DNA from 2 places in the Flavobacterium sp. RSP49 genome. Region 2 is predicted to be linked to the other one. Evidence: riboswitches for the same ligand, from Rfam matches in the RefSeq annotation. Region 2 holds a riboswitch; the other holds the start of a gene.

Region 1 (16,453 bases), on a different contig from region 2:
GATGTAGAAGTCATGTAAGTCATGTCTTCAACACCGTTGATTTGTTCTTCTAATGGAATTACTACCGAGCTCATTACAACTTCGGCACTGGCGCCTTGATAGTTTGCTGCTACAGTTACCGTAGGTGGCGCTATTTCTGGATACTGTGAAACAGGGAGTGAGATTAACCCTAAAACTCCTAAAATTACGATGATAATAGAGATCACCGTTGACAATACCGGTCTGTCAATGAATTTTGAAAACATATTTTGTTATTTATTCAATAATTAGTTTCTGAATTATTTTTTTGTTGGATTGATGATAGTTTTAAAATCAATAATTTCAGCCTTAATGAGGGTTCCTTCAGTTACTATCCCCACTCCTTCAACAAGTATTTTATCGTTTACATTTAATCCGCTATCCACTACAAAAAATTGACCTCCAGGAATTGCGCGAACTTCAATTGGGATTGCTTGCACTTTGTTGTTTTTATCCACAACAAGTGCAATGCGTTTGTCTTGTAATTCTAATGTTGCATTTTGAGGAATGACAATAACATCCACTAAATGTGTAGGGATTTGTATCGTCCCACTTTCTCCAGAACGCAACAATTTGTTTCCGTTTGTAAAACGTGCTCGTACATTAAACGATCCTGTTTGTGTGTTGGCTTGTCCGCTAAAGGTTTCAATTTTACCCTTTAGTTCATATTGCATCCCATTGCTTAAAATTAAATTTACCGCTCCCATTTTGTTTATTTTTTCTTGAAATGACTTTCCTGGAGTATTCATCATGATATCCAATTGTTCTTTTTCATTTACTGAAAAATAAGCATAAATCGTGCTCACATCCGAAATTCGGGTTAAAGGTTCAACAGTTTGGCTGCTTACATAACTTCCAAGTCTTAAAGGTAAAGTTCCTACAATTCCGTTAACAGGACTTTTTATAGTAGCATAATTAATTCTGGCAACGATACTTTGATACGTGCTTTTAGCACTAGCTAAATTTGCTTTAGCCGTTTCTAATTGCACATCACTGATGATGTCACGCTCTACCAAAGGGATTAAACGATTTACCTCCACTTGAGCAGCCGCAACTTTTGCTTTTGCAGCACCAGCTTCCTGGGTTGCTGTTTGAGTCTCTAATTTAAAAAGCAATTGCCCTTTTTTAACTTCTTGTCCTTCTTGCACATATATTTTTTGAATATATCCATCTACTTTTGCACGAATATCTATATCGGTAACGCCTTCTAAACTCGCAGGATATTCAGCTAATAAAGTTGTATTAGAGGTTGCTATCTCAACCACTTTGTATGACATAACAGAAGGAGCCGTTTGAGCCGTTTCTTTTTTACAAGAAAGCAAGCTTATTGATAATAAAATTACACTTATAAAATATTTTTTTTTCATCTGGGACTATTTACTAAAATTGATTAATTATTATTTTACTGTTATTATTTTCTATTTCTTTGAATTTATGAATGGTTTTAATCAATAATTCTTCGACTTCTATTACATGTTTTTTGTATGCTTTTGTATTTTCCAGATTGCACTGCTCTTCAGGACATGAAATGTTTTTTTCACGGTACGACTGCAATTTTTCGATTATTTGTTTTTCAAAATTAAGTATTTTTAGATAATTAGTCAGTCTTTCGCTAAATGGACTGGATTTGAAATATTTTTTCCGATCACCAGTCAACGTATAATAATTTATTTTGTCCATTTTTAGCAGTAGATTCAAGTTTGTAGAAATCGAACTTTTACTGGCGCCCAGTTTTTCAACTATTTCTTCAAAGGTTAATCCTTTTTTGCAGCCATCAATTATTAATAGTCCCAGAATTCTGGAGCCAAGCGGAGATAAATTATACAGTAACTCAAAATGAATTCCGAACATTTCAATAAGTTCTTCTCTTTCTTTAATGATATTGTTCATAATTTTTTTTGCAAAAGTACTATTTAGTTCGGCATTTACCGAACTAAGCGAACTTAAATCTATGTTAATTTATTTAACAAATTGTAGTTAATGAAGTTACTGCTTCTACAATAAAAATCTAAAGTTTATTCCTCATTTAGTTATAATTAGATTAAAAGTTAGTTGCTGAAAAAAAAATGCTTAATATTGAAAAGCGAACATTTATCCGTATTTTATTAAACCAAATGAATTTTATTATGAAATCTAAAAACTTCAAGAACTCTTTATTAATGATTTCTTTATTCTCTGCAACAGCAGTTATGGCGCAACACAACTATGTAAATACTCCGCCAGAGGTTTCCCCAATGTCAATGAAACCAGAAATGACTGAAATTTGGGAACCAGAAGTAAAAGGTATTACCCCGGCTAAAACCCTTGGAAATGCGCCTTCGGATGCGATTATTTTATTTGACGGTAAAAATTTAGCGCAATGGGTGAGCCAGAAAGATATAAATAAGCCAGCCGGATGGAAAATTGTTGATCAAGATTATATGGAAGTTGTTCCAGGTACCGGAGCCATTCAAACTAAAATGGTTTTTGGGGATTGTCAGCTGCACCTGGAATGGAGCGCGCCGGATGTTGTTTTAGATGGGGGACAGGCAAGAGGAAACAGTGGTGTATTTTTCCAAAACAGATATGAATTACAAATATTGGATTCCTATAATAATAGAACCTATAGCAATGGCCAGGCCGGAAGTATTTATAAAGATCATCCACCTTTAGTAAACGCCGTGAAAACACCATTAGAATGGAATGCTTATGATGTAATATATACGGCACCTCGCTTCAAAGCAGATGGTAAAATTGATGCTCCGGCAAGAATTACCGTGTTTTTGAATGGTGTTTTAGTCCAAAATAATACTACAATAAACGGGTTGACACTTTACATCGGTTTGCATAATTATCCCTCGGCTCATGGAGAGGATGTTATTTCGCTTCAGGATCATGATTCTAAAAATCAATTCCGAAATATTTGGATCAGAAAACTATAAAATTAAATACCAACGGAGTGCTAAAACGCTCCGTTTTTTTTAGCGCTACAGCACAATTAGCATTGTTCTGTTTTTGAAATCTAAATTACTTATATTTGTTGACCTAAAAAAAAACTTATAGTGAGTCAAATCAATAAGCTAAAAATATTCAATGATCCCATTTATGGGTTTATTACCATACCCAATGCCTTAATTTACGATTTAATACAGCATCCTTATTTTCAGCGTTTGCGCCGTATTTCCCAGATGGGCTTGTCGTATTTAGTATATCCCGGTGCCAATCATACCCGTTTTCATCATGCTTTAGGTTGTATGCATTTAATGCAAAAAGCGGTTGATGTATTGCGTTTTAAGGGAGTTTCAATATCTCCTGAAGAAGAAAATGCACTCTATATTGCCATTTTGTTACACGATATAGGACATGGCCCTTTTTCGCATGCTATGGAAAGAAGTATCGTTGAGGATGTACATCATGAGGAAATTTCCTTATTGTTCATGAATCAGTTAAATGTGGAATTCAAAGGCCAGTTGAGTCTAGCCATTCAGGTTTTCAAGGGGGAATATGACCGGAAATTTATGCTGCAACTTATTTCGAGCCAATTGGATATGGATCGTATGGATTATTTGAAACGCGATAGTTTTTATTCGGGTGTTTCAGAAGGCAATGTCAATTCAGAACGATTAATCCAAATGATGAATGTTGCTGATGATGTTTTGGTTATTGAAGAAAAGGGAATTTACTCTGTTGAAAAATTCTTAATGTCCAGACGATTAATGTACTGGCAGGTTTATTTACACAAAACCAGTTTAGTGGCCGAGTTAATTTTGACGAAAGTCCTAAAAAGAGCTAAAGAATTGACCTTAAAAGGAGTACAGTTGCCTTGCAGCAAGCCGTTGTCCTTTTTTATGGAAAATAAAGTTACGATGGACACATTTGATGCCGGGAGGTTAGATTTATTTGCACAATTAGATGATTTTGATATTATTGGGGCTTTAAAAGCTTGGCAAAAAGAGGATGATTTTATTCTGTCGTCTTTGAGTAAAATGATTGTCAACCGTGATTTATTAAAGATAAAATTAACGAGTGAAAAAGTCACTTTGGAAGAATTACAGCCGTTGAAAGAACGTTTTGCAGCAGAGCATCATATTTCTTTACAAGAAACAAACTATTTTATTTTTAGAGGAAAAATAAAAAATCAGGCTTACAGTAAACAGGCAGAACCCATACGAATTTTGAATAAAGACAAAACTATTGAAGACGTAGTCGATGCCTCTGACCAATTGAATTTGAAATCATTATCTAAATCCGTTACCAAATATTACATATGTTTTCCAAAACAACTGTTATAAATTCAGTATTTAAAACCTATTTTTTATATTTTTGTCGGGATGAAATTTACAGCAGAACAAATAGCAGGGATTTTAGAAGGTGAAGTTGTAGGAAATCCAATGGCAGAAGTTTCTAGATTATCAAAAATCGAAGAAGGCATCGAAGGATCACTAACATTCTTGTCAAACCCCAAATATCAGAATTATATTTATTCTACTAAAGCATCTGTAACAATTGTTAATGATACTTTTATAGCAGAGGCACCAATCACTACAACTTTGATTAAAGTGATTGATGCGTATTCCGCATTTTCAAAATTATTAGAATTTTACAATCAGGTAAAATTAAATAAAAGTGGGATAGAACAACCCTCTTTCCTTTCGGACAGCGTTAAATATGGAGAAAGTTTATATTTAGGGAGTTTTAGTTATGTAGGTCAAAATGTTGTTTTAGGAGAAAACGTAAAAATTTATCCCAATTGTTTTCTGGGTGATAATGTAGTAGTAGGGGATAATGTAATTCTATTTGCTGGTGCAAAAATTTATTCAGAGACCATAATAGGGAATAACTGTACGATACATTCCGGAGCTATAATAGGTTCAGATGGTTTTGGTTTTGCACCTAATCCAGACGGAACCTATACGAAAATCCCGCAAATAGGAAATGTTATTATTGAAGATAATGTTGATATTGGGTCTTGTACTACAATAGATAGAGCCACAATGGGTTCAACTATTATACGCAAAGGCGTGAAGCTGGACAATCAAATTCAAATTGCGCACAATGTTGAAATTGGGGAGAATACGGTAATAGCGGCACAAACCGGTGTTGCGGGTTCAACTAAAATTGGCAAAAACGGGATGATTGGTGGCCAAGTTGGAATTTCTGGACACCTAACCATTGGCAATAATGTACGAATTCAAGCGCAATGTGGTGTAGGAAGGAATATTAAAGACAATGAAATCTTGCAAGGAAGTCCCGCATTTGGGTACAATGATTTTAGTAAATCGTATGTTCATTTCAAAAATCTACCCAAAATTGTTGCGGAAATTGAAGAATTAAAAAAACAAATTTTAAACCAAAAAAATGGAAAAAATGGTTAAACAGAAGACCATCAAAACAGAAATCTCTCTAACTGGGGTTGGATTACACACAGGTAAAGAAGTGAAAATGACTTTTAAACCTGCTCCAGTTAATAATGGTTTTACTTTTGTTCGTGTAGATCTAGAGGGACAACCTATTGTGGAAGCTGATGCAAATTATGTAGTAAATACACAAAGAGGAACCAATTTAGAAAAGTTAGGTGTCAAAATTCAAACACCAGAACATGTTTTAGCGGCATTGACGGGTTGTGACTTAGATAATGTCATCATAGAATTGAATGCTTCTGAACTACCAATAATGGATGGCTCCTCTAAATTCTTTGTTGAAGCTCTTGAAAAAGCGGGTATCGAAGAACAAAGTGCAAAAAGGAATGTTTATGTAGTAAAAGAAGTAATTTCATTTACTGATGAAGCCACAGGCAGCGAAATTTTAGTGATGCCAAGTGATTATTACTGCGTTACTGCGATGGTTGATTTTGGGACTAAAATTTTAGGAACTCAAAATGCGACTATGAAAAATATTTCTGATTTCAAAACGGAGATATCTGAGTCAAGAACCTTCAGTTTCTTGCATGAATTAGAATCTCTTTTAGAGAACGGTTTGATAAAAGGAGGTGATTTAAATAATGCTATCGTATATGTTGATAAAGAAATATCAGCCGCTACAATGGAAAGTTTGAAACTCGCTTTTGGAAAAGAGCAAATAACGGTTAAACCAAATGGTATATTAGACAATCTGACTTTACATTATCCAAATGAAGCGGCAAGACACAAACTACTTGATGTGGTAGGGGATTTAGCTTTAATTGGAACTAAAATACAAGGTAAGGTAATAGCTAATAAACCAGGGCATTTTGTCAACACACAATTTGCGAAGAAAATGGCTAAAATCATAAAAATTGAACAACGGAATTATGTTCCTGTTTTTGATTTACATCAGGAACCACTGATGGACATTCATAAAATCATGGCAGTCCTGCCTCATAGACCCCCATTTTTATTGATTGACAGAATTATAGAAATGTCTGAAACTCATGTGGTGGGAATGAAAAATGTAACTATGAATGAAAACTTTTTTGTAGGTCATTTTCCTGAAGCTCCGGTTATGCCAGGTGTTTTAATTGTGGAAGCCATGGCACAAACAGGGGGGATTCTTGTTTTAAGCACGGTTCCGGATCCGGAGAACTATTTGACTTATTTTATGAAAATAGATAATGTTAAATTTAAACACAAAGTATTACCAGGCGATACTTTGATTTTTAAATGCGATTTAATTACGCCTATCCGACGAGGTATTTGTCATATGCAAGCAAATGCGTATGCAAATGGAAAACTGGTTGCTGAAGCAGAATTGATGGCCCAAATTGCTAAGAAACAGTAATTTTTTTGTTGATTTGGTTAATCGTGTATTCGGTTAATCGATTAAACAGTTAAACGATTAAACAAAGAATATGAATCAACCACTAGCATATGTTCATCCTGGCGCTAAAATCGCTAAAAATGTTGTCATTGAACCGTTTACAACCATCCATAATAATGTAGTTATTGGGGATGGTACTTGGATAGGATCTAACGTTACCATAATGGAAGGCGCAAGAATAGGAAAAAATTGTAATATATTCCCTGGTGCAGTAATTTCAGCAGTTCCACAGGATTTAAAATTTGGCGGAGAAGATTCTTTAGCAATTATTGGAGATAATTGTACCATAAGAGAATGTGTGACCATCAATAGGGGAACAATAGCATCCGGACAAACTACCTTAGGTAATAATTGTTTGGTAATGGCAACGGCGCATATTGCCCACGATTGTCACATAGGTGATAATGCTATTATTGTAAACGGAGTCGCTCTGGCCGGTCATGTAACCGTTGGTAAATATGCCGTTATTGGAGGATTGGCTGCCATTCATCAGTTTATCCATATTGGAGATCATGCCATGATTTCTGGTGGATCTTTAGTAAGAAAAGATGTTCCCCCTTTTACCAAAGCCGCAAAAGAACCTTTGTCGTATGTAGGTATTAATTCTGTGGGATTGAGAAGACGTGGTTTTACAACAGAAAAAATCAGAGAAATTCAAGATATTTACAGAATTCTGTACCAAAAAAATTACAATACCACGCAAGCTTTGGGTATTATTGAAGCTGAAATGGAGGCCACGCCGGAAAGAGATGAAATCATTGATTTTATTCGAAACTCTTCAAGAGGTGTAATGAAAGGCTATTCAGGAAATTATTAAGAATCAACAAATCAACAAATAAAAATAAAAATGGCATCTACATCAGACATTAAAAACGGATTGTGTATTAAATACAACAACGATATCTACAAAATCATTGAATTTCTTCATGTAAAACCAGGAAAAGGACCAGCTTTCGTAAGAACTAAACTAAGAAGTTTAACAAACGGAAAAGTATTGGACAACACTTTTTCTGCGGGTCATAAAATCGAAGAAGTTCGAGTTGAAAATCATAAATTTCAATATTTATATCCGGAAGGTGATGAATTCCATTTTATGAATACAGAAACCTTTGAGCAAATTTCCTTGAATAAAAATATTTTGGATTCCCCAGGATTATTAAAAGAAGGCGAAAATGTAATGGTAAGCATCAATACAGAGACTGATTTACCTCTTTCTGTAGATATGCCGGCATCTGTAATTCTTGAAGTGACTTATGCGGAACCAGGTATCAAAGGAAATACTGCTACAAATGCAACAAAATCAGCAACTGTTGAAACAGGAGCCAATGTAAATGTACCTTTGTTTATCAATGAAGGAGATAAAATTAAAATAGATACTGCATCAGGTTCTTATATGGAACGAGTTAAAGAATAGTTTGCAGTAATTAGTGTTCAGTAATCAGATATACTGGACACTGGACACTGAACACTCAATACTAAATAATAAATGAAATTCCAAAAAGTTTACTCTTTAGAAGCAATTGCAAATATCATCGGCTGTGAATATGTTGGTGATAAAAATTTTCCAGTGACTGGAATGAATGAAATACATGTTGTTGAATCTGGAGATATTGTTTTTGTAGATCACCCTAAGTATTATGATAAAGCGTTAAACTCAGCGGCAACTATAGTTTTAATTAATAAAAATGTAGCTTGTCCTGATGGAAAAGCATTACTGATTTCTGATGATCCGTTTAGGGATTTCAACAGATTAACAAAACACTTTAGACCTTTTCAGCACTCAAATGTATCAATCCCTGCTTCAGCTTCAATAGGTGAAGGAACTGTAATACAGCCCAATACATTTATTGGAAATCATGTTGTTATTGGAGAAAATTGTGTGATACATTCTAATGTTTCTATTTATGATTATACCGTAATTGGTGATAATGTAATCATTCACGCAGGAACAATTTTGGGTGCCGATGCTTTTTATTATAAAAAACGTCCTGAAGGATACGATCAATTACTTTCCGGTGGAAGAGTGGTTATCAAAGACAATGTGGGAATTGGAGCGCTTTGTACAATTGACAAAGGTGTTACTGGCGACACTATTATTGGTGAAGGCACAAAAATTGATAATCAGGTGCATGTAGGTCATGACACCGTGATTGGGAAAAAATGTTTAATTGCTTCACAAACCGGAATTGCCGGATGCGTTATTATAGAAGATGAAGTTACAATATGGGGGCAAGTAGGAACTACCAGCGGAATCACAATAGGAGCAAAGGCTGTTATTCTAGGGCAAACCGGAGTTACAAAATCGGTAGAGGGAGGTAAATCCTATTTTGGAACGCCAATTGAGGAATCAAGAGAAAAATTGAAGCAACTGGCCAATATTAAAAAGATACCAGAAATTCTTACTAAACTAAAATAATATGTCTGCAAAAGAAATCGTTCAACAATTTTATAAATCAGATGCTTTAATTGACAGCGAAGTCATCAAAGATTATTTGCACCCGGAAGTAATAGTAGAATGGAATAGCAGCAAAGGATTCATTCAGTTGGATTATAATTCTTTATTAAATTTATCTAATGATTTAAGCAAAGCGTATGTTCGTTCTAAAGTTCGAATAAGCCATATTATTGGTGAAAATAATTTAATTTCCGTGCGCTATTCTCATTTTGTCAAAACAATTGAAAATCCTAGAGAAGAGATGTTATTAGCACATTTTATAGCTATTTGGGAAATAAAAGACAATAAATTATACAGAGGGTATCAAATGAGTCAATTATCCTAATTTAGTGTCAAAAAACTGAACACTGAACACTGATTACTGCTTACTATTTTATACTTTTGCATAACAATTTTAAAAACTACATAAAAAATATATCATGAGTGTTTTAGTTAATAAAGATTCCAAAATAATTGTTCAAGGTTTTACAGGAAGTGAAGGAACTTTCCATGCTTCTCAAATGATTGAGTACGGTACTAACGTTGTTGGTGGTGTAACTCCAGGAAAAGGAGGGACAACTCACTTAGACAGACCCGTTTTCAATACTGTAAAAGATGCTGTAGAACAAGCAGGAGCTGATACAACTATCATTTTTGTTCCACCGGCTTTTGCTGCTGATGCAATAATGGAAGCTGCAGATGCAGGTATAAAAGTAATTATTGCAATTACTGAAGGAATACCTGTTGCTGACATGATAAAAGCAAATAGTTACGTAAAAGAAAGAAATGCTCGTCTAATAGGACCTAACTGCCCAGGAATAATTACTCCGGGTGAAGCTAAAGTTGGCATTATGCCAGGTTTCGTTTTCAAAAAAGGAACTGTTGGTATTGTTTCTAAATCGGGAACATTAACCTATGAAGCAGCAGATCAAGTAGTTAAACAAGGATTGGGAATTACTACTGCTATTGGTATTGGTGGAGACCCAATTATTGGAACTACAACAAAAGAAGCTGTTGAATTATTGATGAACGATCCTGAAACAGAATGTATTGTAATGATAGGTGAAATTGGCGGACAATTAGAAGCTGATGCAGCTCACTGGATCAAAGCTGATGGTAATCGTAAACCAGTTGTAGGATTCATTGCAGGAGTTACCGCTCCAGTGGGACGCACAATGGGACATGCAGGTGCAATCGTAGGTGGGTCTGACGATACTGCTGAAGCAAAGAAGCAAATCATGAGAGAATGTGGTATTCACGTAGTAGATTCTCCAGCTGAAATTGGTAAAAAAGTAAAAGAAGTTTTAGGTTAATCTAAACTCTAACTAAATATTATAAAAGCCTCGCATTTTGTGGGGCTTTTTTTATTATAAATTCAATTAAAGAAATATCTTTGCACTTTAGTAAATAAATCTGTTTTTCAGATGTAATCCTAATAAAAGTAAACATAAACGAATGGTTTCTAATGGACTTCGCGGTATTGCTGGGTATTTTTTTGCTGAAGCCAATTCAAATTAAAATAAAAAAAATGTATAAAGAGTTAAAAAAATTCAAAGTTACCAATCAGTTTTCATTCACTACAGAAGATAGTTTAGCCGAAGTTTGTAATGCTTCAGAAGGATCTGGAATATTTTTAGTATATGCCGTAGCAGAAGAGAAAGAGTTGATTATGGTGGGTTCTACCGGAACTGTCCAAAATAACGGAACTTTGAAAATCAAAAATGGAGGTCTAAAAGAAAAGATTGTTGAAGGACACCAATTTGCTAAAACAGGAAGAAAATATTCTTGGCCAGCGCAAATGAAAATTGAAGAGATCAGCACGCTAGAAGTGGTTTGGTATGAGACATTCAACGATAAAACTAAAGTGATTCCAACATTCATAGAAGGACAAGTTTTACAAAACTTCCTAGACGAAAATGGAAGATTGCCAAAATGGAATGTAGCTTTTTAATTATTTAAAGACTGTTTTTCAATATCTTACTTATAATTGCGTCACATTTTTATGTGGCGTTTTTTTTGTTTTATTATTTTTTAGAGTAAAATTCAAAATATTTCATAAATAATTAATTACTTTTGCACCCGTTATCACGAATCCTTCAATAGGATAGCAACCTGCAGCAACAAGCAAGGTGCTAAAACGATAAGCCAAATCCTTTGGAAAAAATGTTGTCTACATTCCCATTTTTAGCTTTGTTTTTCGTCGTAATTTTTAATTTTAAATTATTTTTATGACTTTATTTTCAAAAGACAAAGGAAATGCCTTTGCATTAATTCCTTTATTTGTTTTTATTTTTACTTTTTTGGGAGCGGGAATTATTCTAAATGATTTTTATGCTTTTCCATCGCCAATAGCTGTTTTAGTTGGTATCATTGCTGCTTTTTTATTATTTAAATCTTCTACTGAGGATAAAGTGGCTACATTAATTGCAGGGTGTGGTGAGAGTAAAATCATAACGATGTGCTTAATATATTTGCTGGCGGGAGCTTTTGCTGTGGTAAGTAAAGCCATGGGCGGGGTAGATGCTGTTGTGAATCTTGGAATAAATACCATTGACGTTGCTTATTTTCCATTAGGAATTTTCTTGATAGCTTCTTTTTTATCAACTGCTACAGGTACGTCAGTAGGTGCAATTGTAGCGATTGGCCCGATCGCGGTGGCATTAGCTGATAAAAGTGGAGCTTCATTACCGCTCATAGCTGGCGCTCTTTTAGGTGGTTCTATGCTAGGTGATAATCTTTCCATGATTTCTGACACTACAATTGCCGCTACACAATCATTAGGGTGTGATTTAAAAGACAAGTTCAAAATTAACTTGTTTATTGCCTTTCCGGCTGCGGTTTTGACTATTTTGGTTTTCTTTTATCTTGGTTTAAACTCGGATATTATTACCGTTGCCATTGCAAAAAATAATTTTTCCTGGATCGCGATTGTACCCTATATTTTAGTAATAGTATTGGCGGTTGTGGGTGTTAATGTTTTTTCAACATTGCTTATTGGTACTTTATTAGCTGGTATTATTGGATATTTTAGTGGTTTATTTACGCTCATGGAGTTCACTCAAAAAATATATGAGGGATTTACCAGCATGACAGATATTTTTTTATTGTCAATGCTTACGGGAGGTTTAGCTGCGATGGTAGATAAAGCGGGCGGAATAACATATTTATTAGTCCAAATAAAAAAAAGAATTAAAAACAAAAAATCAGCACAGGCCGGAATTGGCGCTATAGTTGGATTTGCTAATTTGGCTATCGCCAATAATACTGTTTCTATTGTAATTACGGGACCTATTGCCAAAGAAATTAATGATGAATACAATTTAAATCCAAAAAAAACAGCAGCAATTCTGGATATTTTTTCGTGTGTAATTCAGGGGATCTTACCTTATGGCGCTCAAATATTACTTATATTGAGTTATGCCAATGGTAGCTTAAATTTCTTTGATTTAATTAGTAATGCCTGGTATCATTTGTTTTTATTAATTTTCACATTAGTGGCTATTTACAGTTCGTTTTGGGACAAATGGACTAAGCGTTTCTTTAAAATTTAAGAGTTGAATTTGACTGTTATTGCTTTTGAATTTTTTTTAAAAAGGGAAATATTATATATTTGACCATTGTAAGATAGCCCTGATAGTAGTGGAAATCCTTTTATGTGAGCGATAGCGGTCATAAAAGATTGAAGCGGATAGCAGGAATAGCTCCAAATAAAATTTAAACTAATTTTTGAATATGAAATTACTAGAAGGAAAAGTTGCCATAATTACTGGTGCGAGTCGCGGAATTGGAAAAGGAATTGCGGAAATTTTTGCAAAACACGGTGCAAACGTTGCCTTTACGTATAGTTCATCTGTTGAATCAGCTTTGGCTTTGGAAAATGAATTGAACGCTTTAGGGATTAAAGCCAAAGGATATCAATCGAATGCAGCTGATTTTAATGAAGCACAAACTCTTGTAGATGCGGTTTTAGCTGAATTCGGAACAGTCGATATTCTGATAAACAATGCCGGAATTACTAAAGACAACCTATTGATGCGAATGTCTGAAGGTGATTTTGATCAAGTTATTGATGTTAACCTGAAATCGGTTTTTAATATGACTAAAGCCATTCAGCGTACTTTCCTGAAACAACGTTCGGGTTCAATTATCAATATGAGTTCAGTAGTAGGAGTGAAAGGAAATGCAGGACAAACGAATTATGCGGCTTCTAAAGCGGGAGTTATTGGTTTTTCGAAATCTGTAGCATTGGAATTAGGATCTCGTAACATTCGTTGTAATGTAATTGCTCCGGGATTTATAGAAACGGAAATGACGGCTAAATTAAACGAAGATGTTGTAAAAGGATGGAGAGATGGAATTCCATTAAAACGTGGCGGAACAACTGAAGACGTTGCCAATGCGTGCCTTTTCTTTGCTTCAGATATGAGTGCATATATAACCGGACAGGTTATGAATGTTTGTGGCGGAATGCTTACTTAAAATTCAATTAAAAGATTAAAAAATCAAAGATTTAAAGATTTAAAGATTTTTAAATTATAATTTATTATTTAATCTTCGAATCTTTTAATAAAGAATAAATGACCACAAACATGCTACTATTATTATTGCTTTCATTACTAATAGCTGGTGGTTTGTCATTTTTTCAATATATCTACAATGCCAAAAACAAATCGAAAGTCGGTTGGTTTTTGGCTTTTTTACGTTTTTTATCCATTTTTGGAATTTTAATGTTGTTGATTAATCCAATACTCACCAAAAATACCTTCGAAACGGTAAAAACGCCTTTACCGATTGTTGTTGATAATTCGAGCTCTATTTCTTTTTTGAATGCTAATGAAAATGCTTTAGAATTGTATAAAAGAATACACTTAAACTCAGATTTAAAAGAGAAATTCGACGTGCAAACGTATCAGTTCTCAGATGATTTTGAACCTACGGAAATTTTTGATTTTAAGGGAACTCAAACCAATATCGATGTTGTTGCCAAAAATCTAAAAAGCATTTATAAAAACACCGTATATCCAACAGTTTTAATCACAGATGGAAACCAGACTTCAGGTAATGATTATGTATTTAGTTTTGACCCATTAAATAAAGTTTATCCGGTAATATTAGGCGACACGACAAAATTATTTGACTTAAAAATCAATCAAGTGAACGTTAATAAATATGCTTTTCATAAGAATAAATTTCCTGTAGAGGTTTTTTTGCAGTATTCAGGAACTAAAAGTATAAAAGCGAATTTTGTTATTTCACAAGGAAATTCAGTATTCAGTACACAATCCATTACCTTATCACCATCCAAGAAGACAGCAACTGTACCCGTACTTTTGCCGGCTGATAAAATAGGATTACAGGTTTTTAAAGTTACAATTTCATCAAAAGAAAAAGAAAAAAACACATATAACAACACCAAGAATTTTGCAGTTGAAGTTATTGATCAAAAAACAAATATTGCCATAATTTCAGCTATAAATCATCCCGATTTAGGGGCTATGAAAAGAGCTATTGAATCGAATGTACAGCGTAAAGTAATAATTGTTAAACCAAATGAAATCAAAACATTACAAGATTATAATGTTTTGATTTTATACCAACCAACGACTGAATTCAAAACTATTTTTGAAAGTAATAAAGTTGCCGGAATTAATACATTTATTATTACTGGAAACAACACTAATTTCAATTTTTTGAATCAGCAACAGGATAATTTAAGCTTTAAAATGAGCGGACAAAAAGAAGACTATTTGTCGGTTTTTAATGCGCAATTTAATTTGTTTGCAGCGGACAATATTGGGTTTGAAGATTTACCGCCTTTGCAAAACGCTTTTGGAACCGTAACTACAAAAGGAGTTGTGTCAGTTTTGCTTTCATCTAAAATCAGAACAATAGATACGAATGCGCCTTTACTGGTTTTTGCAGAAAATCAAGGCAGGCGAGCCACTTATCTTTTGGGTGAAAATAGTTGGAAATGGCGCTTGCAAACACATGTAAATAATCAATCTTTTGAAAAATATGACGTTTTCATGGATAAGATTATTCAATTTCTGGCTTCTAATAATTCTAAAAAATCATTGGTTGTTGAACATGAAAGTTTTTATAATTCCGGTGAAGCCATTGAAATAACGGCACAATATTTCAATAAAAATTATGAGTTTGATGAAAAAGCCCGTTTGACTATAGCGGTAAAAAATACCCAAACCAAGCAAACGAAAAATTACGATTTATTGAAAGAGAGTAATTCCTATAAAGTTAATCTTGACGGATTAAAAGCGGGTTCTCATACTTTTACGGTAAAAGAATTAAATTCTAAAACTACGTATTCCAATAGTTTTGAAATTCTTGATTTTGATATCGAAAAGCAATTCGTAAATCCAGATGTGGATAAATTGACGCAATTAGCCACGCAAACACAAGGAAAAGCGTATTTTTCAGATCAAGTAGACGTATTGATTAAAACGCTTTTAGAAAATGAGGAATACAAGACGATACAAAAGAGTAGTGTTACCAAAACTCCTTTGATAGATTGGATGTGGTTATTGGTTTTAATTTCAATTTTACTGACAACCGAATGGTTTGTTCGAAAACACAACGGATTACTTTAATAAAACACAATTAAACAACATGGATTTTAGACTGAAAGTATTTTATACTGTTGCCAATCGGTTGAGTTTTACAAAAGCGGCAACCGAATTGTTTATTTCACAACCTGCGATTTCCAAACACATTAAGGAATTAGAAGAGGATTATAAAATCAAACTGTTTGACAGAAATGGATCTAAAATAGCATTGACAACTGCTGGAGAAGTATTATTGAAACATACTAAAAACATTTTTGAAGTGTATCGCGAAATTAATTTTGACATGAGCACGCTGATTAATCAACGTTCCGGATTGTTGCAATTAGGTGCCAGTACTACAATTTCTCAGTATATAATTCCACCACTTTTAGCTCGTTTCCATCAAAAATTGGAAGATATAAAAGTGAGTTTACTCAATGGAAACACGGAACAAATAGAAAACGCTCTATTAAAAAAAGAAATTGAAATAGGAATTGTTGAAGGACAATCTAAAAATAAATCTATTAAATATACCGAGTTTTTAAAAGATGAATTGGTTTTGGTGTGTAAGAGTACCAATCCATTAGTAAATCGTGATGAAGTGACTCAGGATGATCTTAAAAAGATGCATTTTTTAATGCGAGAACAAGGTTCAGGAACACTTGAA
Region 2 (16,453 bases):
AGCAAACCTACCGTCACTTTTTTATCAATAATTTATTGAGAGTAAAAGATGTGATTGTTGCGGTAAACAAAATGGATTTAGTTGATTATTCAGAAGAAGTATACAACAAAATCAAAGCAGACTTTCAGGCATTAAATGCAAAAAGCGCTTTTAAAGAACAAAATGTAAGTTACATTCCGCTAAGTGCAATCAATGGAGGGAATGTTGCCGATAAATCGGAGAACATGCCTTGGTATACCGGACAGACGGTTTTGGAACATTTGGAATCATTGGAACCAAATGATATCTACGAAAACGGGATCGCACGTTTTCCTGTTCAAACAGTAATTCGACCAAAAACGGAAGAGTATCACGACTTTAGAGGATATGCCGGAAAATTATACGGTAACAATATTAAAGTAGGAGATGCAGTAACGGTGCTTCCTTCTTTAACTGAATCTACAGTAACGAATATTCACTTTTTTGATAAACAATTTGATGAAGCTACGGCTGGTTCTTCTATCACTTTGGAACTGGAAAATGATATCAATGTAACCAGAGGGGATATGATTATAAAATCGAATGAACTTCCTAAAATTGAAAAAGACATTACAACAACTGTTTGTTGGATGGACAGTAAAAAATTAGTGGCAGGCGCAAAATATTATGTACAACACAACAGCAATAGAGTTTTGGCAAAAATTGATAGTGTAAAAAACGTAATCGCAACCGATTATTCTGGAACAACACCAGCGACTCAATTAGCTATAAATGAAATTGGAGAAGTAACTATCAAATTGAGCAAAGCCATTTATTTTGATGCTTATACTGATAATAAATCTAACGGAGCTTTCATCTTAATAGATGCTGCAACCAACACAACAGCAGGAGTTGGGTTTATAAAATAGCCCCCACCCCAGCCCTCCCCGAAGGGGAGGGAGACATCCTAGATAAAAGTATGCCGGTAGTTAAGGCGTTTGCCTTTTACGATAAGAATATAATAATAATTGAGTTAAAAGAAAATGTAATAATATTTCCAATTTCGACTCCCTCCCCTTCGGGGAGGGTTGAGTAGGGGATAAACATAACTAAAAGATGCAAAGTTTTAGAACAGAAATAGAAGATCCGATTGTCCAAAAAGAGATTATCGATTTAGAGAAAAAAATTCATTCCTTCCGAAGTGGACAAATTGACGATGAGCGTTTTCGCAGTCTTCGTTTGGCACGTGGTATTTACGGTCAACGCCAAGAAGGCGTGCAAATGATTCGTATTAAATTGCCATACGGAAAAGTGACTAGCGAGCAATTGAAGCGTATTACGGAAGTGTCCGATAAATATTCTACAGGACGCTTACACATTACAACCCGTCAGGATATTCAAATTCACTATGTGAGTTTAGACAGAACACCGGAGCTTTGGTCTGACTTAGCTAAAGATGATATCACTTTGAGAGAAGCTTGTGGAAACACCGTGCGTAATATTACTGGAAGCGAATTAGCGGGTGTAGATGTTGACGAACCTTTTGACGTGTCGCCTTATGCGCATGGTTTGTTTCAATATTTATTGCGTAACCCAATTTGTCAGGAAATGGGACGTAAGTTCAAAATATCATTCTCCTCTTCTGATAAAGATACCGCTTTGAGTTATTTGCATGATTTAGGATTTATTCCAAAAATTGTAAATGGCGAAAAAGGGTTCAAAATAATGTTTGCGGGTGGTTTAGGTTCTCAACCAAGTCACGCTGAATTGCTTTCAGAATTTATACCGGTGAACCAAATTATTCCAACTGCTGAAGGGATAATCAGAGTTTTTGACCGTTACGGAGAAAGAGCAAAACGTTTGAAAGCGCGTATGAAATTTTTAATCAAAGACCTAGGTCGTGATGAGTTTTTGCGTTTGGTTGAAGAAGAGAAAAAAGCATTACCTTTTCATTCTTACGAAATCGACACTACCGCTTTTGAAGGACCAATTTCAGAACCTTTATTAGCTGTACCATCAGTAACAATTGAGGATGTTGAAGCTTTTGAAGCTTGGAAAAAATCGAACGTGATTGTACAAAAACAAGCAGGATATGTGGCTATTGGTATCAAAGTGCTTTTAGGAGATTTCTATACAGATAAAGCACGATTGTTAGCTGATTTGATTAAAAATTACGGTGCGAATGAATTGCGTTTTTCATTACGACAAAACATCGTTTTACGTAATATTAAAGAAGAAAATCTAGCGTTCTTTTACCAAGAATTAGCCAAATTGGATTTTGTTGCTTTAGGGTATGATACTATCGGAGATATCACGGCTTGTCCGGGAACGGATACGTGTAATTTAGGTATTGCAAGTAGTACTGGTATTGCGGATGAATTAGAAAGAGTATTAAAAACAGAATACCCACAATACAGCAACAATCAACAAATCGCCATAAAAATTAGCGGTTGTATGAATGCTTGTGGACAACACAATATGTCCGAAATTGGTTTCCAAGGAATGTCCATTAATGCAGGAAAACTAGTGGCTCCAGCTCTTCAGGTGTTATTAGGCGGAGGGAATTTAGGAAACGGAAACGGAAGATTTTCGGATAAAGTGATTAAAATTCCAAGTAGAAGAGGACCAGATGCGTTGCGTTATATTTTAAATGATTTTGAAGCAAACGGAAACGGACAATCATTCTTGAATTATTACGATGCCAAAGGGGAGAAATATTTCTACGAGTTTTTGAAACCATTAGCAGATATAACAAACCTTACCGAGGCTGATTTTGTAGATTGGGGAAATGCTGATAACTACGTAAAAGCAGTTGGAGTAGGAGAATGTGCAGGTGTAGTAATTGATTTAGTGGCTACTTTAATATTAGAAGCCAAAGATAAAATGACTTTTGCACAAGAAGCTTTCGAAGAAGAAAAATGGGCAGATGCGATTTACTTGGCCTATGCAGGTTTTGTAAACGGTGCCAAAGCAATTTTATTGGCCGAAAACCAAAAAACAAATCACCACGCTGGAATTATCGATCTATTTGATACTGTTTTTATCGAAAGCAAAAAAATAGAATTGGATTCAAGCTTTAAAGATTTGGTTTATCAAATCAAAGCGAATGAGCCTTCTGCTGAATTTGCACAAAAATACATCCAACAAGGAGTTGCGTTTTTTGATACAATAGAGAAATACAGAGCCAAAGATTTAGCTGATGCATAATACAATACAACCCAAAGTAACTTTAGTAGGCGCTGGTCCTGGCGATCCGGATTTGCTTACTCTGAAAGGAGTAAAGGCGCTGGCAGAAGCGAATGTGGTTTTGTATGATGCACTAGCTAATGAGGAAATAATGATTCATGCACCCAAAGATGCCATAAAAATATTTGTAGGGAAACGAAAAGGCTGTCATGAATATGCGCAAGACCAAATCAATCAGTTGATTGTTGATAATGCGCTTACCTATGGAAATGTCGTTCGGTTGAAGGGTGGAGATCCATTTATTTTTGGTCGTGGAAGCGAAGAAATTGAATTTGCAGAAAGTTTTGGAATCCCTACATTTGTAGTCCCCGGAATTTCATCTTCGATTGCAGTTCCGGCTTATCAAGGAATTTCTTTGACAAAAAGAGGTGTTTCAGAAAGTTTTTGGGTAATCACAGGCACTACTTCCGACAGGAATTTGTCGAATGATGTAGCACTTGCAGCGCAATCATCAGCAACAGTTGTGATTTTGATGGGAATGAGTAAACTATCACAAATTGTTTCTTTATTTCAGAAGGAATCTAAAGGAGAAACTCCAGTTGCCATTATTCAAAACGGAACTACTCCACAAGAAAAAATTGGAGTTGGAACGATAAATAGTATTCAAGCAGTCGTGGCCGAGAATAAATTAAGTTCGCCAGCAATAATTGTTATTGGAGAAGTGGTCAAAGAAAGCATCAAGTTAAAAGGATTTCACGAAGAATTCATTTTAAGTAACATTGCATAAAAAATAAGTATAAATTATTCAAGCTCTGGCTCCATCTCCTTCGGAGAGGGTTGGGGAGAGGAAAATAAGATAGTAATGGAAAGAAACGAACTATATCCTGTTTTTTTAAAACTACACAACCTCAATGTACTTATTGTAGGTGGAGGAAATGTGGGTTTAGAAAAGTTATCTTTCATGTTGAAATCCAGTCCAAATGCCAATGTTGAAGTGGTGGCACCAAGGTTTCTTCCAGAATTGGAAGGCCTGGCAGCAAAACATCCTTCGGTAATATTGACCTATAAAAAGTTCAATCGCTGGATGCTTCGCAAACGCCACATGGTAATTGCCTGTACCGATGATTTGAAAGTCAATAAACGGGTATTCGACTTGTCACGAAAAAGATTCTTGATTTGTAATATTGCTGATACACCACCATTATGTGATTATTACTTGGGCGGAATTGTAACCAAAGGAAATGTAAAAATTGCTATTTCAACCAACGGAAAATCACCGACAACAGCCAAAAGATTACGGGAGTTTTTCGAAGAAATAATTCCGGACGATATTAATAAAATGGTCGAAAACCTCAATGAATATCGCAAAACACTCAAAGGGAATTTCGAAGAAAAAGTACAAAAAATGAATGAAATAACCGAGACGTTAAAAAACAAAGAATAAAAGCATTACAAATTAACAAATGATATTTATCATTTAAAGTTGTAAAAATCAATCGTTAATTTGTACAAAATAGTTTACTACAATTACATTACATAAAGAATAAAAAAATGATTAAAACAGACATCCTTATAATAGGAGCCGGACCAACTGGTTTATTTGCCGTTTTTGAAGCAGGATTATTGAAATTAAAATGCCATATTCTGGATGCTTTGCCACAAGCGGGCGGACAGCTTTCAGAATTATATCCTAAAAAACCAATCTATGATATTCCAGGGTTTCCAGAAGTATTAGCGGGGGATTTAGTGGATAATTTAATGGAACAAATCAAGCAGTTCGAGCCAGGATTCACCCTTGGCGAGCGTGCAGAAACTATTGAAAAACAAGAAGACGGAAGTTTTATTGTCACCTCAAATAAAGGAAAAAAATTCCATGCACCAGTTGTAGCAATTGCTGGTGGATTAGGAAGTTTTGAACCCAGAAAACCATTGATTGAAGACATCGAATTTTACGAAGATAAAGGAATCAAGTATTTCATTAAAAATCCGGAAAAATTCAGAGACAAAAGAGTAGTAATTGCAGGAGGTGGTGATTCCGCTTTAGATTGGAGTATTTTCTTGTCGAATATTGCTTCCGAAGTGACTTTAATTCACCGTAGAAATGAATTCAGAGGAGCCTTGGATTCGGTCGAAAAAGTGCAGGAGTTAAAAGATTCCGGAAAAATAAAAATGATAACGCCGGCAGAAGTAGTTGGTTTAAATGGAGCCGAACATTTAGAATCAATTGATATTGAAGAAAATGGAGCCCACAGAACCATTCCTACAGATTATTTTATTCCGCTTTTTGGATTAACTCCAAAGTTAGGTCCTATTGGAGACTGGGGATTAGACATTGAAAAAAATGCCATCAAAGTAAATAATGCTTTGGATTACCAAACGAATATTCCTGGAATTTTTGCCATTGGTGACGTAAACACTTATCCAGGAAAACTGAAATTGATTCTTTGTGGATTCCACGAAGCAACTATGATGTGTCAGGCAGCCTACCAAATAATCAATCCGGGTAAGAAATATGTGCTGAAATATACTACAGTTTCTGGTGTTGACGGATTTGACGGAACTCGTAAAGAAGCTCCAAAAGCCGTGGTTAAAGCCATCGTTTAACAACTTAATACAAACTAGTTAAAAAATATAGCGCTAATACTTGCAAGTATAGGCGCTATGTCTTTACTTTGCACTGTTCCTATATTTATTGAAAGTTATCACGAAAGGCGGAGGGAAAGACCCAATGAAACCTTAGCAACCCTTTATCTTTAAAGAAGGTGCTACATTCTACTTTATACAGAACCAGTTTCAGTATTTAAGATAGATAACACACGAATACTCACTCAGTATTTCTCAAACCTTTTCTTGACAACATATATTTTTAGCCTGCTGAATTAATTTCGGTATCAGGAGCGAACAATTGGCGTTTTTTTGCCAATACCGTTCCCGCTTTACGCTATATCTTTTTTTCTGAACGCCAGAAAAATAGGATATCGCTTCAATCGGGGCTAAAGAGTTCATATAGTGAACTTTTGTAATTAATAATCAAAAGTGTAAATCCCGAAATGGATCGTGATTTACAAGAAATAACAAGATATGTCAAGCATTCAAGAAGCCATTAAAAAAAACATACTCGTACTCGATGGAGCTATGGGAACCATGTTGCAACGCTACAATTTCTCTGAAGAAGACTTTCGAGGAGAGCGTTTCAAAGATTTTCCACATTCCTTAAAAGGGAACAATGATTTATTGTCACTTACGCAACCACAAGCGATTCGTGCGGTACACGCCGCCTATTTTGAAGCAGGAGCAGACATCGTTGAAACCAATACGTTCTCTGGAACCACCATCGGAATGGCAGATTACCATCTCGAAGATATTGTTTACGAACTCAACTACGAATCAGCACGAATTGCCCGTGAAGTAGCCGATGAATTTACAGCCAAAAATCCAGAGAAACCCCGTTTTGTAGCCGGTTCAATTGGACCAACAAACAGAACAGCGAGTATGTCACCAGATGTAAATGATCCAGGTTACAGAGCGGTAACTTTTGATGATTTGCGCATTGCTTACAAACAACAAGTAGAAGCACTGATAGACGGAGGAAGTGATTTACTGTTGGTGGAAACCATTTTCGACACTTTAAATGCCAAAGCGGCTCTTTTCGCTATTGAAGAAGTCAAAGACGAACGTAATATTGACATTCCAATCATGGTTTCCGGGACAATTACCGATGCATCAGGAAGAACACTTTCAGGTCAAACCGTGGAAGCTTTCTTAGTTTCGGTTTCACACATTCCGTTGTTGAGTGTAGGGTTCAATTGTGCCTTAGGAGCTGATTTATTAAAACCATATCTGCAGACCTTATCACAAAACACTTCTTTCAACGTGTCGGCACATCCTAATGCAGGATTACCCAATGCTTTTGGAGAGTACGATGAAACGCCAGAACAGATGCAGGCCTTTATCAAAGAATATTTAGACGATAATTTAGTAAATATCATAGGTGGATGTTGCGGAACAACGCCAGAACACATTAAGTTGATTGCTGATATTGCAAAGGAGTATAAACCTAGGGTTTCAACGGCGACAATGTAATTAAATTTCCTGCATGGTTTTTTTAAACTGTGTAGTGATGTTTGAAAATGGATTTTTTTAGTTGAACTAGATAGCGCGGATTTGTAATCCGTGCCCGCTCCGCAAAGTCTCCGACTTTGAGGAAGCGACAATCGGTTTTTAACCGATAAAACCAAGGTCAGAGACCTTGAAACACATCCTAAAAGTCGGGAGACTTCGCGGAGCAAGCAACATAAGAGTTCCGTAGGAACGACTCATTTTGTAGTCCCGAAGCTTCGGGAGAATTTATTCCGTTGAAAATAAAAGGCAACAACAACAAAATTTATTCCGTTGTTGAAAAAAATAAATAAAAAATGGCACAAGCAGAAACTAGAAGAAACCTTGTATTATCAGGATTAGAGCCTTTAATCATTACGCCCAACAGCGTATTTGTAAATATTGGTGAACGAACGAATGTTACCGGTTCTAGAAAGTTCCTTCGATTAATCAAGGAAGAAAAATACGAAGAAGCGCTCAGTATTGCCAAAGAGCAAGTGGAAGGTGGCGCGCAAATCATCGATATAAATATGGATGAAGGAATGCTTGATGGTGAATATGCCATGACGAAATTCCTGAATTTGATTGCTGCTGAACCGGATATTTCCAGAGTTCCAATCATGATTGATAGCTCGAAATGGGATATTATTGAGGCTGGACTAAAAGTGGTGCAAGGTAAGAGTGTGGTAAATTCGATTTCCTTGAAAGAAGGCGAAGAACAATTTATTCATCACGCTAAATTGATTAAGCGTTACGGTGCTGCGGCAATTATTATGGCTTTTGATGAAACTGGACAAGCAGATAATTACGAGCGTCGAATAGAAATATGCCAACGTTCGTATGATATATTAGTTACCAAAGTTGGTTTTCCTCCACAGGATATTATTTTCGATTTGAATATATTTCCAGTAGCGACAGGAATGGAAGAACACCGCTTGAATGCTTTGGATTTCTTTAGAGGAACAAAATGGGTTCGAGAAAATCTTCCTCATGCACACATTAGTGGAGGTGTAAGTAATGTTTCGTTCTCTTTTAGAGGAAATGATACGGTTCGGGAGGCGATGCACTCCGTGTTTTTGTACCACGCCATCCAACATGGAATGACGATGGGAATCGTGAATCCTGAAATGTTGTCTATTTATGACGAAATTCCAAAAGATCTTTTAGAACGCGTTGAAGATGTAATTCTGAACAGGCGAGAGGATGCCACAGAGCGATTGCTAGATTTTGCCGAAAATGTAAAAGGAGATGTAAAGAGCAATGAAAAAGCGATTCAGGAATGGCGTTCGGGAACTATTCAGGAACGATTGACACATTCCTTAGTGAAGGGAGTGGATGAATTTATTCTTTTGGATATTGAAGAAGCTCGACTGGCAGCAAAAAAACCAATTGAAGTTATTGAAATTAACTTAATGACAGGAATGAATGTGGTTGGGGATTTATTTGGTTCGGGTAAAATGTTTTTGCCGCAAGTGGTAAAATCGGCTCGGGTAATGAAAAAAGCAGTAGCTTATTTGTTGCCGTTTATTGAAGCCAGCAAACAAGCCGGAGACAAACAAGGGAATGGAAAAATCCTGATGGCAACCGTAAAAGGCGATGTACACGATATTGGTAAAAACATTGTAAGCGTGGTGCTGGCGTGTAATAATTATGAGATTGTAGATTTAGGCGTAATGGTGCCTCCCGAAAAAATTATCGCAGCAGCCATTGAGCATAACGTAGATATTATTGGATTGAGCGGATTGATCACGCCGTCACTGGACGAAATGGTTTTTCTTGCTAAAGAATTAGACAAAAGAGGACTTAAAATTCCAATAATGATTGGTGGGGCAACAACTTCACGAGCACATACAGCCGTAAAAATTGCACCACAATACAGAGAAACGGTTATTCATGTGAATGATGCTTCGAGAGCCGTGACGGTGGCGGGAAGTTTATTGAACAAAGATAAAAAAATATATGCAAGCGACATTAGAGCGGAGTATAATGCTTTTAGAGAGACGTTTTTGAATCGTTCCCGCGACAAAAATTTCTTGACTATTGAGCAAGCGCGTAAGAATAAATTGCAGTTGGATTGGGAGGATTTTACTACTGTAAAGCCAAAAATCATCGGCGAACAAGTGATCGAAGTGGAGCTAGATGTTTTGGTTCCGTATATTGATTGGACACCGTTTTTTAGAACCTGGGAATTGTTCGGGAAATATCCGGCAATTTTAACGGATGAGGTAGTGGGCGAACAAGCCACTTCGGTTTTTGCAGATGCGCAGGAAATGTTAGAAGTTATTTTGAGAGAAAAGAAACTAACCGCTAAAGGAATTTACGGAATTTTTCCTGCCAATCAAGTGAACGATGATGACATTGAGATAAGTGACGAAAACGGAAAACCATTGCAGACATTCTTGACGTTGCGTCAGCAATCGCAAAAGACAAAAGGTGCTCCAAACATTGCATTGGCTGATTTTATTGCTCCAAAAGACAGCGGTAAAACGGATTATATGGGTGCATTTTGTGTAACGACCGGTTTTGGTGTGGATGAATGGGCCGCTGAATTCGAAAGAGATTTAGACGATTATAATTCGATTATGGTAAAAGCATTAGCAGATCGTTTTGCGGAAGCTTTTGCCGAATATTTACACGAAAAAATTCGTAAAGAAATTTGGGGCTATTCATCAGATGAAAATATAAGTACCGAAGCAATGATTGCCGAAGAGTACAAAGGAATTCGTCCGGCACCAGGGTATCCCGCTTGTCCTGACCATTTAGAAAAACCTACGATTTGGAAATTACTAAATGTAGAACAAGAAATTGGAGTGACCTTGACTGAAAGTATGGCAATGTGGCCCGCTTCATCGGTTTCTGGGTATTACTTTGGAAATCCGGAAAGCAAGTATTTCGGACTTGGAAAAATAAAAGAAGACCAAGTCATTGATTATGCGAAACGAAGAAGCGTTTCCACAGAAGTAGCCATGAAATGGTTGAACCCGAATATCGCAGATTAAAAACACAGTCATAAAGTCAAAAGTCATAAAGTCCAAAGGACGTGACATTCGACTTTCGACATTCAAACTTTAAGACTAAAGATGAAAGTAACACAACATATAGAAGCAGCCAAAGGAAATACCTTATTCTCCTTTGAAATTATTCCGCCTCAAAAAGGGAAAAGCATACAGGAATTATACGATAATATTGATCCGTTGATGGAGTTTAAACCGCCATTTATAGACGTAACCACCTCTCGCGAAGAATTTATCTATATGGATAAAGGTAATGGTTTATTGGAAAAAAAACTAACCAGAATGCGTCCGGGAACACTTGGGATTTGCGCTTCGATCAAGCATAAATACAATGTAGATACCGTTCCTCATGTGCTTTGTGGTGGTTTTACCAAAGAAGAAACGGAATATCTATTAGTTGATTGTCATTATCTGGGAATTGATAATGTGATGGCTTTGCGCGGCGATGCCATGAAAGACGAGCAGTCTTTTGTTCCTAAATTAGGAGGAAATGATTTTGCAGTTGATTTGGTCAAACAAATTAACCAATTAAATTGCGGGAAGTACTTGCATGACCTCATGGATGTTGATGATAAAGCCAATTTTTGTATTGGAGTTGCGGGATATCCGGAGAAACATTTAGAATCACCGTCTTTAATTTCAGATTTGAAAAGACTTAAAGAAAAAGTAGATGCCGGTGCGGATTATGTGGTGACGCAAATGTTTTTTGACAATGCAAAATACTTCGAATTTGTTGCCAAAGCCAGAGAAATGGGGATCACCGTTCCTATTATTCCGGGAATCAAACCAATCGCAGTGCAAAGACACCTGCAAGTATTACCTCAAATTTTCAGAATCGATTTGCCTGAAGATTTAATTCATGCCGTTTATCAGTGCAAAAACAACGCAGATATCAGACAAGTAGGAATCGAATGGGCTATCCAACAATCATTGGAGTTGAAAGCAGCCGGAGTTCCTGTATTGCATTATTATTCTATGGGAAAATCAGAAAATATTCGACAAATAGCGAGCAAGGTTTTTTAAAGTCATTGCGAGGAACGAAGCAATCTTTTCTTGTCTAAAAAAACGAGATAAGAAAAGGATTTTTACTGCGATCTGGGCTAGGGATTTAGCGGTTATAAATGTCGTTATTCATTCCAAATTCTCATAATTTTGTCATTCCGACGAAGGAGGAATTTCACCGCATGGGATTCCTCCTTCGTCGGAATGACAAATCAAACGGTATAAGTATTATAAATGGCTAGTATTTTTCATCTGCAAACTGCGACTGAACAATGATTACTGTTTTTTCGTAATCTCCCTAAACACGGCCTCTAAATTTTTATTCTTCTGATTCAGCTGAAGTGTCTTTAAACCATTGGCATTGGCAAAATCAAAAACAGCGGGGCGCATGTCTTTATCCGCTTTGAAAGTCAACTCCCAAATCATGTCATGTATATTTTTGTAAGAAATAAGATTTTCGATTTTAGCAATTAATTGTTCCTCAATTTTATAATCGAATTCTACTTCAATCACTTGTTCCTTATCTTCAGAAATTAAGTTATCCAGTTTTTTATCGGCAACAATTTTTCCATTATTGATGATAATAACACGGTCACAAATCGCTTCTACTTCCTGCATAATGTGCGTCGAAAGGAAAACAGTTTTGTCTTTTCCCACATTTTTAATCACATTACGAATTTCGATTAATTGGTTTGGATCTAAACCAGTGGTTGGTTCATCCAAAATCAAAACATCGGGATTGTGCAATAACGCATTGGCAAGGCCCACACGTTGCCGATATCCTTTAGATAATTGGCCTATTTTTTTATGACTTTCGGTAGTTAAACCAGTAAGTTGAATTACTTCGTCGATACGGGATTTAGCTACTTTATACACATCAGCGTTAAAGGCTAAATATTCGCGTACATACAAATCCAAATACAGCGGATTGTGTTCCGGTAAATAACCAATAGATAGCTGAACGTCTTTTTGTTGGCTGTTTACATCATATGCATTTACTAATGCGGAGCCTTCATCGGCGTTGATATAAGTCGTCAATATTTTCATCAAAGTTGATTTTCCAGCTCCGTTTGGACCTAAAAAGCCAACGATTTCTCCTTTATCAATGGAAAATGAAATATTATCTAGTGCTTTTTGTGCACCGTAGCTTTTGGATATGTTAGTAACTTCTATCGACATGGAATTTTATTTGTTGTAAAAGTAAACAGAAAAAGGATTCATTTATTGTTTTTAGTAGTTGAATACCGGTCAGACGCATTAAAATAAAATAAATTCTATGTTTCTATGTGGTTCAATTAAAAAGCGTTTGAGCTGGAGTTCAATAGGTAAAAAAGACTTTGGCAAAGTTTTAAAAAGCGAGATGATATTCTCTTTTAGATTTATATATTTACCGTAAACTATATGAATATGAATTTGAAAAACACACAATCAGGGAGTTTCTTGAAAAACTACAAAAGTATTTTATTGCTGCTTGGCGGAATTTTGGCAGGAAGTATATTGGGCTTAGTTTTTGGAAAGGAAGTAGAAGTGATTAAACCATTGGGCGATATATTTCTGAATTTATTGTTTACCGCCATTATCCCTTTGGTGTTTTTTACGATTGCATCTTCGATTGCCAATTTAGAAAAATCAGAGAAACTGGGAAGATTATTTGTAATTGTTATGGGAGTGTTTTTAAGCACCGTATTAATTTCTGCCATTTTGATGCTGGTTGGTGTCCTGTTATTTCCCATTCATCAAGACATCATTATTTCAAAAATACCGTTAGAAAGTATACAAAGTACAAATACAGGTTCACAAATTACCCAATTGCTTACAGCCGGGGATTTTTATGAACTGCTTTCTCGAAAAAGCATGTTGGCCTTAATCATTTTTTCCTTTCTAATAGGGTTTGCCGCCCTGCGTTCCGGGGAAAAAGGAAAAGATTTCAGCAGGTTTTTGAATTCAGGCAATGAAGTGATGAAACAATTGTTACACATCATCATGAAAACGGCTCCAATAGGTTTGGGGGCTTATTTCGCGTATCAGGTTGGAATTTTTGGACCGCAATTATTTGGAGCTTATGCAAAACCTTTGGGGCTTTATTATGCGGTTTGTGCTTTCTACTTTATTGTGTTTTTTAGTTTGTACGCTTTTATCGCTGGAGGGAAATTAGGATTCCAAGTATTTTGGAAAAATAATATTACGCCTTCCTTAACCGCATTGGGAACTTGCAGCAGCATTGCCACTATTCCTGCCAATCTGGAAGGTGCCGAAAAAATGAATATTCCGGCTCACATCAGAAATGTAGTTATTCCACTGGGTGCGCCTTTGCATAAAGACGGATCCAGTATGTCATCTATTGTGAAAATTGCGGTAATTTTCGCCATGTTCGGAAAAGATTTAACGGACCCAACTACCTTATTAGTGGCGTTAGGAATTACAGTAATTGTTTCGGTAGTTGAAGGCGGAATTCCTAATGGAGGTTATATAGGAGAAATTTTGGCGATTACCGTTTATGGTTTCCCAATGGAACAAGCTCTTCCAGCTGCAATGATTGTGGGGACTTTAGTAGATCCAATGGCGACATTGCTAAATGCGAATGGTGATTTAGTGTCGGCGATGATGGTTGCCCGAATTTCGGAAGGAAAAAAATGGCTTGCTGAAAAAGTAGTTGTATAAAACCACTTTTTTTAGCTGGTTTCAATGGTATAGTTTTAAAAACAGTAAAATAGCAACGACTTATTGGTGTTTTAAAGGCCTTTTTTTAATTATTACATAATTAATAACCAGTTTTTTAGCGAATTCTTTTTTTGTTCAATAAAATCAGCCTTTTTTTTTGGATAGCTGGAAATTATGTATACATTCGCAGAGTAATTAACACAAAAAACAACAGCATGTTGAATAACCGATTTTATTTTAGCAACTCTTATTATTTCTTCTGGAAGGTCGAAAGGGATTGTTATATGGTTATTTGATTATAAAATTAAATTGATACTATAAATATACAATCCCGATGTAAATCGGGATTTTTTTTTGCTTAAAAAGGTGTGAAATGAATGAAATAATTGGAATACAAGGTATAACGGGTTCTTTTCACCATCAGGTGGCACAAGAATATTTTCATCAGGCGGTTGCTTTAGATGAATGTTTGTCGTTTGAAGAGTTAGTGGATAACCTGCTCTCCGGTAAATCAGATCAGGCAGTTATGGCTATAGAAAATTCTATTGCGGGCCCAATTATTCCGAATTACGCATTGATTGACAAGAATAATTTACACATAATAGGAGAACATTATTTAAGAATTCATCAAAATTTAATGGCCTTAAAAGAGCAGAAAATAGAAGATATTTTGGAAGTACATTCGCATCCTATGGCCATTTTGCAATGTATGGAATTCCTTAAAAAATATCCAAATATAAAATTAGTCGAAGATAAAGATACTGCCGAAACGGCTCGTAGAATTCAGGAAAATCAGTTGAAAGGAATTGCTGCAATCGCCAGTAAAACCGCATCTGAAATGTATGATTTAGAAATTTTAGCTCCTGAAATTCAAACGATTAAAAATAATATGACACGGTTTGTCATTATCAAAAAAGAGAATTCATTTGTTCCGGAAAACGAGATTAACAGAGCGTCTATCAAATTTGAATTGGATCATAAACGGGGAAGTTTAGCGGCAGTTTTGAATGTGATGAGCGATTGCAAATTGAATTTAACCAAAATACAATCGTTACCAAAAATAGAAACGCCTTGGAAATATTCGTTTTTTGTAGATGTCACTTTTGAAAAATACGAAGATTATGCGAAAGCAAAGTCGCTATTAATCATTATGGCAGAATATTTCAAAGTGTTAGGCGAATATAAAAACACAAAATTATAAAGCCCTTAACCCCAACCCCCGAAGTGGGAATTAGATTAAGATCGATTTACAAGAAATTTAAAATAGAAGAATGATTACTATAGCGAAACGTCTCGAAATAATTGAAGAATACTATTTCTCCTCAAAGTTGAGAGAAGTAAGGCAACTGGCTTCTGAAGGGAAACCCATTATCAATATGGGAATTGGAAGCCCGGATTTGCAGCCGTCACAAACGGTAATTGCGGCAATGGTCCTGGCAATGCAAGAGGAGAATGCGCATCAATACCAAAGTTATCAAGGGTTGCTGGAATTACGACAAGGTATGGCTGATTTTTACAAAAACAATTACGGAGTTGCGTTGAATCCGGCTAACGAAATTTTGCCTTTGATGGGGTCAAAAGAAGGGATTATGCATGTTTCCCTGGCTTTTTTGAATGAAGGCGACCAGGTGCTGATCCCAAATCCAGGATATCCAACCTATACTTCGGTGACAAATTTAGTGGGAGCTGTGCCGATTTATTATGACTTAAAAGAAAACAATAACTGGGAGCCGGATTTTGAAGCTTTGGAAAAATTGGATTTGTCGAAAGTGAAAATCATGTGGATTGGTTATCCTCACATGCCAACTGGAGCCAGAGGAAGTCTGGCATTGTTTGAAAAATTAGTGACTTTTGCCAAAAAGTATAACATTTTATTAGTGAACGACAATCCGTATAGTTTTGTTTTGAACGACAATCCGATGAGTTTGTTGCAAGTAGCAGGTGCAAAAGACGTGGTTTTAGAATTGAACTCTTTGAGTAAGACTTTTAACATGGCGGGCTGGAGAGTGGGAATGCTTCTGGGAAATGCAGCTTGCATTGATGCCGTTTTGAAAGTGAAAAGCAACATGGATAGCGGTATGTTTTACGGGATTCAAAAAGGAGCGATTGCAGCTTTAAAAAGTGACAAAACTTGGTTTGATTCGATGAATGTGATTTATAGAAAACGCAGAATTCTTACCGAACAACTGGCTGAGAAATTAGGCTGTAAAGTTTATAAAAAAGGAGTTGGATTATTTGTTTGGGCAAAATTGCCGGACGGAATCACATCGGCGGAGAAATTCATAGATGAAATTTTATATGACAAATCTATTTTTATTACGCCGGGAACCATTTTTGGTTCTAATGGAGAAGGTTACATCCGATTTGCATTGTGTGTAAAAGAAGAAAAAGTACAGGAAGCAATTGACCGGTTTGCATAAAAAATATTCGTTTTAAAAAAATAAATGTATTAAAAAACGAAATGCCCTAGCCCTGATAGCAGTGGAAATCCTTTTCCTTTTTGCTGTCAAAAAGGAAAAGATTGAAACGAATAG

The links. A riboswitch is a leader RNA that binds a small molecule or an ion and turns the genes downstream of it on or off. The one in region 2 is predicted to bind S-adenosylmethionine.
Region 1: it holds a riboswitch for S-adenosylmethionine, as region 2 does, so the genes downstream of both, EKM02_RS00670 (Na+/H+ antiporter NhaC family protein) here and EKM02_RS05860 (homocysteine S-methyltransferase family protein) in region 2, are expected to answer to the same signal.

The regions. Positions count from the first base shown of each region.
Region 1 is NZ_RYDN01000001.1:140,314-156,766, forward strand. Features, by position in the region: gene EKM02_RS00605 (efflux RND transporter permease subunit) at 1-245, opposite strand, end outside; gene EKM02_RS00610 (efflux RND transporter periplasmic adaptor subunit) at 279-1,385, opposite strand; gene EKM02_RS00615 (GbsR/MarR family transcriptional regulator) at 1,399-1,908, opposite strand; gene EKM02_RS00620 (DUF1080 domain-containing protein) at 2,145-2,939, shown strand; gene EKM02_RS00625 (HD domain-containing protein) at 3,060-4,289, shown strand; gene lpxD (UDP-3-O-(3-hydroxymyristoyl)glucosamine N-acyltransferase) at 4,329-5,372, shown strand; gene EKM02_RS00635 (bifunctional UDP-3-O-[3-hydroxymyristoyl] N-acetylglucosamine deacetylase/3-hydroxyacyl-ACP dehydratase) at 5,365-6,753, shown strand; gene lpxA (acyl-ACP--UDP-N-acetylglucosamine O-acyltransferase) at 6,824-7,609, shown strand; gene efp (elongation factor P) at 7,640-8,206, shown strand; gene EKM02_RS00650 (UDP-3-O-(3-hydroxymyristoyl)glucosamine N-acyltransferase) at 8,279-9,208, shown strand; gene EKM02_RS00655 (nuclear transport factor 2 family protein) at 9,210-9,572, shown strand; gene sucD (succinate--CoA ligase subunit alpha) at 9,667-10,539, shown strand; gene EKM02_RS00665 (hypothetical protein) at 10,755-11,177, shown strand; SAM-I-IV-variant riboswitch at 11,304-11,400, shown strand; gene EKM02_RS00670 (Na+/H+ antiporter NhaC family protein) at 11,455-12,777, shown strand; gene fabG (3-oxoacyl-[acyl-carrier-protein] reductase) at 12,959-13,705, shown strand; gene EKM02_RS00680 (hypothetical protein) at 13,804-15,831, shown strand; gene EKM02_RS00685 (LysR family transcriptional regulator) at 15,851-16,453, shown strand, end outside.
Region 2 is NZ_RYDN01000007.1:76,169-92,621, forward strand. Features, by position in the region: gene EKM02_RS05835 (sulfate adenylyltransferase subunit 1) at 1-887, shown strand, start outside; gene EKM02_RS05840 (HEPN domain-containing protein) at 1,075-3,165, shown strand; gene cobA (uroporphyrinogen-III C-methyltransferase) at 3,158-3,931, shown strand; gene EKM02_RS05850 (bifunctional precorrin-2 dehydrogenase/sirohydrochlorin ferrochelatase) at 4,007-4,588, shown strand; gene EKM02_RS05855 (NAD(P)/FAD-dependent oxidoreductase) at 4,696-5,748, shown strand; SAM riboswitch class I at 5,841-5,960, shown strand; gene EKM02_RS05860 (homocysteine S-methyltransferase family protein) at 6,226-7,227, shown strand; gene metH (methionine synthase) at 7,560-10,241, shown strand; gene metF (methylenetetrahydrofolate reductase [NAD(P)H]) at 10,323-11,279, shown strand; gene gldA (gliding motility-associated ABC transporter ATP-binding subunit GldA) at 11,535-12,437, opposite strand; gene EKM02_RS05880 (dicarboxylate/amino acid:cation symporter) at 12,666-13,919, shown strand; gene EKM02_RS05885 (prephenate dehydratase) at 14,293-15,120, shown strand; gene EKM02_RS05890 (aminotransferase class I/II-fold pyridoxal phosphate-dependent enzyme) at 15,191-16,339, shown strand.